Nodosilinea sp. FACHB-141: one gene and its partner. The protein of the gene in region 2 interacts with the protein of the main gene of each other region in a pairwise test. Links are inferred from orthologs where the notes say so. Each region holds a gene or a part of one and is shown on either strand. Other genes may lie near its edges. The genes, in order: rpe and eno.

Region 1 (3,039 bases), on a different replicon or contig from region 2:
GTCTATGGCTCGGCTATCGCTTTACGCAGCCCGTGCCCAGGCTAGTGGGCTTTTTGGGTGCGATCGCCACCTGGGGAGCGCTGGCCTATCTACTGATGGTGCATGGCGATCGCCTCATGCCCGTCGCTATCCCCGTCGCCTGTCTGGGCATGGGTGGTGTTACCTACATCGCCACCGGGGCCGTCAGCAACCGACTCGAAGAACAGCGCTTGCGCCGCACCCTAGAGCGCTACGTGGCCCCGTCGGTGGCCCAAGAAATTCTCAACCAGCCCGAAGACTTTACTAGCCTCACCGTGGGGCAAAAGTTTCAGGCGGCGGTGCTGTTTTCAGATATTCGCGGATTTAGCCGCATTTCATATCAGCTGGGGGCAGTTGAAACCGTCAGCTTGCTCAACTCCTACCTGGATGTGATGGTGGATGCCATTCTGGAGCACCGGGGCACCATCGACAAATTCATTGGCGACGCGGTGATGGCCGAGTTCGGCGCACCCAAATCCCTCGGGCCAGAGCAAGATGCCTTGGGGGCTATCTCTGCCGCCCTAGCCATGCGAAAGGCGCTCGCCAGCCTGCGCATTATTCTCAAAGAAAAAGGACTGCCGCCGCTCTACAACGGCATTGGTATCAGCTATGGCGAGCTAGTGGTGGGCAATGTGGGGTCGGTGCAGCGGCTAGAATATACCGCCATTGGCGACACCGTGAACGTGGCCAGCCGCATTGAGGGGCTGACCAAAATGGTGGGCACCGATCTGCTCATCACTCAGCCCTGCTACGACCTGGTGAAAGACCACATCATCACCGTCGATCACGGCACCCACTTCCTGGCCGGGCGCGAGCAAGAATCGGTTCAGGTGTACGGCGTCGTGGCCTTCAAGGGCGAAAGCGATGACCTCTACCAGCAGGTGCAAAAAGACCTCATTCAACACTTGAGCCAGCCGAAGACAATCACCTTGACCAGCAGGGAAAAACCGACCTGATACCAAACCCGCATCACATAACCCCGACTCCCGACAAGCGAAACCGTAAGGGCTTAGGCATAGTCGAGCCAGAGGCTCTATGGCACTTGCCCAATAGAATCGGAGGTTTAACCAAGCAGAATTTAGTGTGACGTTGCGAAAGAAAGCAGGGTGAAGAACAGGGAATAGACTTGGATTTTGGCAATTCTGGATGGTCTTGACGGACGCTTTCCCACAACAAAAAAGGGGGAGTCAGCTTAGATGCTGATCTCACCCCCCTAGCGTCTACAACTCAGAGAAGTAGACAGTGTTAAATTCCACTGTTGAGCGAACTAGACAGCGGCCAGCTCAGGAGCAGGGCGCTTGCTGTGGCGAATGCCTTCGATCGCCGCCGCATAGTCGGGCGCATTGAACACCGCTGAACCAGCCACGATCGCATTGGCCCCAGCTTCTAGCACCTGCCAGGTATTGTTGGCCTTCAGACCACCATCCACTTCAATCCAAGGATCTAGACCACGCTCGTCGCACATGGTGCGCAGGGCGCGAATTTTGTCGACCATGGTGGGGATGAAGCTCTGGCCACCAAAGCCAGGGTTAACGCTCATAATCAGTACCAGATCGCAGAGGTCGAGCACATTCTCAATCAGCGACAGCGGGGTGCCGGGGTTAAGCACCACGCCCGCCTCTTTGCCCAGCTCTTTGATCTGGCCCAGGGTGCGGTGCAGGTGGGGTGAGGCGTTGTGCTCGCAATGAACAGTGATGATGTCAGCGCCAGCCTTAGCGAAATCGGCCACATACTTTTCAGGCTCAACGATCATCAGGTGCACGTCGAGGGGCTTTTGGGTGACGGGGCGAATCGCCTCAACGATCAGGGGGCCGATGGTAATGTTGGGCACAAAGCGACCATCCATCACATCCACATGAATCCAGTCGGCACCGGCTTCATCAGCGGCCTTGATCTCTTCGCCCAAGCGGCTAAAATCCGCCGAGAGAATGGAGGGAGAGATAACAACGGACTTTTGAGAAGAGGTGTGAGGCATGGGGAATGGTTCTCCTGTGCATTTGTGTTTATCGTAACAAAGTCTTAAAATCTCTTCTCAGAAAAGTTCTGAATTTGAGAGAATTCACCATCAATATATGATGAAGCCCTGGCATGGCCTATGGGGCAGTGGTTTCATAAAGTTAAAAAATTAGCTCCCCGTAGGTTGGTGAAATGCAGCGAAACCCAGCGCCGGACTGGGTTTTGTTGAATTCTGCGATCGCGCCATTCGACTCAGTAGATTGCAAATTCTCCGCAGGCCTCACCCCCGGCCCCTCTCGCAGGGATGAGAGGGGAGCCGGAATCAGACTTCAAAGCCCTCTTTCAACTTGGGAGAGGGATGTAGGGTGGGGGCTAGATGAAGACAAGAAAGCATGTCTGTAATCTGCTGAACCTACATATTCAACTTTGATAAACCATTTAGGCATTCGACAGTCGAGCCATCGCTTGACCGGCCAATGCGGCGTGGGTCTCGGCCAGCAGATGCGGAATTTTCTCGGCGTGAGGGCTGCGGCATAGGCATTCGGATAGATCTACCTGGCTCAGATTCTCGGCCTTTTCGCCAGGGAACCAGTGACCCGCGTTGCCCAGCATGTTGTAGCGAGCCTTGGCGTAGTCTTCCATATCAAAGGCGAGCAGCAGGTTGCGCAGCCGCAAAATAGCAGGGATGTTGATGTGGCCCGGAGTCTCGTCGGCGCTGGGCAAACCGATTTTCCAGGTGTGCAGCCAGTCCTCGCCCAGTACAGTTTGGGCGTGGCGGTGCAGGCGATCGAGCACGGGTTTGAGGTGCGCGTCGGCGTCTTCTAGCAGAGGCAGGGTCTTGAGGTGTTCGTCAAAATCAGTGGGGCGCGCCGCACCAATGCTGAGGGTGTGCACCTGGGGATGGCTGAGGCAAAACAGATCGTTGAACACCATTGGGCTGAGCGGATTGCACAGGTCCACTAGCTTGGCCGGGGGACTGTAGAGGTGGCCCCCTTTATCGGATGGGCTAATGATGAAGACGCCGACATCGTGGCGCTGGGCGGTGTCGAGCGCAGCCCAGTTATC
Region 2 (3,154 bases):
CAGCTTGACCTCCAAGAGGGGGCCGAGATCGTTCGCCAAATGATTCAGCAGGGGTGGACGACCGCCGACCAGGTGGGGATCACGGGCTGCTCCTATGGGGGCTACTACACAGCCCAGTTCACCAGCCAGTACCCTCAGCTAGTGGCGGCGGCCAACCCCCAGTGCTCACTGCTCGACACGCTGACTGAGTGGCAGCTGGGCTACTCGTCGCTGCTGTCGTACCTGGTGGGGCAAACACCGATGGAAGCTCCTAGCGCCTACCTACAGACGTCGCCCCTCTACAATGCGGCATCAATTCGCACCCCCACGCTGTTGTTTCATGGGGCCGAAGATTTTTTGCAGGTCGATGTAGCCCGCAACTTCCACGATGTGATTGAGCGGGCAGAGGTGCCCGTTACCCTTTATGAGTTTCAGGGGGTAGGGCACAGCCTCTATGGGTCGGGCCATCAGCCTCTAGCCGCACAGCTGCAAATCGAATTTTTTCGACAATATTTGCAGCCCTAGACGGGGATAACCGTACCCAGCTTGCTGTCTCAGTTGCTCGCTAACGCTTACTAAGCACTAGAGGGTTGTTTAGGCATTGCCGAGGGGGCGGGGATGTTGAGCGAATCGTTTCAGCAGGGGTTGAAAGGGGTGGCAGCGGCGGCGGGTTTTGTGTTGGTCGGGGCGCTGGTGGCGCTAGTGCTGTCTGAATTTCAGGGGGAGTTTGAGATGGAATTGCAGGATGGAGGAGGCTATATCAGAGTTGTGGGACCGACGGGGCAGTGTGAGCTGCCAGATAACTTTAGGCCTAGCGATCCATAGGAGTCCGATGTTCGGATTAGGAAGGCATGGCGAATCCCGGCTTGACTTAGCCGGGATTTTTTGGCTCTTACCGAATTGCTGTTTAGTGAACTCCGCTGTAGGGGCTGAGCATGCTCAGTCCCTACAGACAAAAACTGCCGCAGCAGGGCCACGGCAGTCTGAGTTCAGGCATCCCTCTTTTGCGTGAGAGGGATGGGAGGTTGTGATCCCTAGGCAGTCAGAGTTTTGCGCTTAAAGGTGTTGAGACCGGCGTATTGGGCCTTAGCACCTAGTTCTTCTTCGATGCGCAGCAGCTGGTTGTACTTCGATAGGCGTTCGCCTCGGCAGGGAGCACCGGACTTAATTTGGCCGGTCATTGCTCCTACCACTAGGTCGGCGATGAAGTCGTCGGGGGTTTCGCCGGAGCGGTGGCTGACCATGCAGGTGTAGCCCGCCTCGTGGGACATTTTGATTGCTTCGAGGGTTTCAGTAATCGAGCCAATTTGATTGACCTTGACCAGGGTCGAGTTGCCAACGCCGTCTTTGATCGCCTGGGCAATGATGGCTGGGTTAGTGACAAAAGCATCGTCGCCGACTAGCTGAATGCGATCGCCCAACCGCTGAGTCATAGCTTGCCAACCTGCCCAGTCCTGCTCGCCGAGGCCATCCTCAATCGACACAATGGGAAACTGGTTGACCCAGCTTTCCCACAGGTCAATCATGTCGGCGGTGGACTTGCGACTGTTGTCGGATTTGTAGAATAGATAGCTGCCGTCCTCTTGGTACAGCTCGCTGACGGCTGGGTCGAGGGCGATCGCAATGTCATCCCCAGGCCGCAGACCGGCTTTCTCAATGCCCTTGAGAATGACCTCGATCGCTTCCACATTGCTCTTGAGGTTAGGGGCAAACCCGCCCTCGTCGCCGATAGCGGTGCTGTATCCTGCCGCTTTCAGCACCGACTTGAGCGCGTGGTAGACCTCGGCTCCGTAGCGCAGCGACTCAGAAAAGGTCGGCGCACCCACCGGGGCAATCATAAATTCTTGAAAATCGACGCTGTTGTCGGCATGGGCACCGCCGTTGATGATGTTGAAGCAGGGCACCGGCAGCAGCACCGAGTCGGACCCACCCAAATGCACGTATAGGGGAATATCGGCGGCAACGGCAGCAGCCCGAGCTACGGCCATCGACACGCCCAGAATGGCGTTAGCGCCTAGGGTGCCCTTGTTCTCGGTACCGTCCAAGGCCAGCATTTTGTGATCTACGGCGGCGAGATCCATTGCATCCATGCCGAGGATGGCTGGGGCAATGGTGTCGTTGACGTTGGCTACGGCTTTGAGCACCCCTTTACCGCCGTAGACGGCTTTGTCGTCATCCCGCAGCTCTAGCGCTTCGCGAATACCGGTGGACGCTCCAGAAGGCACGCCAGCACGCCCCTTAGCTCCACCCTCTAGCACTACATCGACTTCAACCGTGGGGTTGCCCCGCGAATCTAGAATCTGCCTACCGTGAACCGATGTAATTGCGACCATAACGACTACTCCGTTGGTAATTCCATAGACCTTGCAACCCCGCCATTGAGGGCGCACGCGCTGAAGCGTTAAATATCCTGTAGTATCCTACCGGGTGAAAGCCCCCTTCTAACGTCGCTTCGGCCACCGTTTACGCTATCCAACGCAACTTGCCGAGCCAGTTTGGAAGTGACCCAACAACCGTCTAGACCACCCTACTTCACTAAGCGCGCGCACTAAATAGGCTCGCTTCCAGCAGCGCCTTTAAAGCAAATGCTAGTTCTCCTGCATCGTACCGGCAGCAGATTAAGGCTTTACAAGCTATTAGCATCTTCCAAGCAGCTTTTATTGAAGGGTGGCCGCTTGAAGCTGAAGAATTTTCAAGAAACTAGCGCTGACCATCCTGATGATCACACAATCCACGCTAAGCCAGTACACTCACATCCTGCGAAACTGACCGACATTTCTAAGATCTTCAGAAAAGTCCTGAAAAGAAAGAGATTTGGGTTTTATCTAAGTAGGGATCTAGCGCTCTTATGAATAGTCGTGTTCTTCAACAAGGTCGCCCTGCTTGTTGTGAATACAAAGTTCCGTCTTTTGAGCCTTGGCCTTCTCTTTTGCTTCGTCGACTACGTCAGTCTTTTTGCTACCTTGAGCAATCCGTTTTTGGCCCTGGGTTGCAATCCAGCCCGACTCTTCCGGATCGGCAAAGACGTGAATGGATTCTCCATTATCTTTTTCATCATCGGGAGCAACGGCCTGACCTGTGGTGCCACCGGTATTTTTCTTAGCGATTTGCTTGTGGCGGCGTTTAGCCCACTTTTCAGACTGGGCAGTGGCGATCGCGATCGCCCGACCTTCTT

Evidence for each region.
Region 1: the proteins of eno (region 2) and rpe interact in binary tests that used the Escherichia coli proteins (3 or more experiments, as listed by UniProt). The link is inferred for Nodosilinea sp. FACHB-141 from one-to-one orthologs.

Annotation. Positions count from the first base shown.
Region 1 is NZ_JACJPP010000021.1:60,036-63,074, forward strand. What follows is about bases 140-2,856. They hold rpe (ribulose-phosphate 3-epimerase), read right to left. Parts: upstream 1,994-2,856; coding sequence 1,286-1,993; downstream 140-1,285. Other genes in these bases: H6F59_RS21210 (CHASE2 domain-containing protein), read left to right, coding at 140-974; H6F59_RS21220 (aldo/keto reductase), read right to left, coding at 2,413-2,856. Also shown: more of H6F59_RS21210, read left to right, coding at 1-139; more of H6F59_RS21220, read right to left, coding at 2,857-3,039. UniProt on the Escherichia coli protein: Catalyzes the reversible epimerization of D-ribulose 5-phosphate to D-xylulose 5-phosphate.
Region 2 is NZ_JACJPP010000007.1:402,559-405,712, reverse strand. The notes cover bases 164-2,995. They hold eno (phosphopyruvate hydratase), read right to left. Parts: upstream 2,313-2,995; coding sequence 1,014-2,312; downstream 164-1,013. Other genes in these bases: H6F59_RS05230 (DUF2188 domain-containing protein), read right to left, coding at 2,826-2,995; H6F59_RS05240 (hypothetical protein), read left to right, coding at 598-804; H6F59_RS05245 (S9 family peptidase), read left to right, coding at 164-504. In the rest of the region: more of H6F59_RS05245, read left to right, coding at 1-163; more of H6F59_RS05230, read right to left, coding at 2,996-3,154. UniProt on the Escherichia coli protein: Catalyzes the reversible conversion of 2-phosphoglycerate (2-PG) into phosphoenolpyruvate (PEP). It is essential for the degradation of carbohydrates via glycolysis.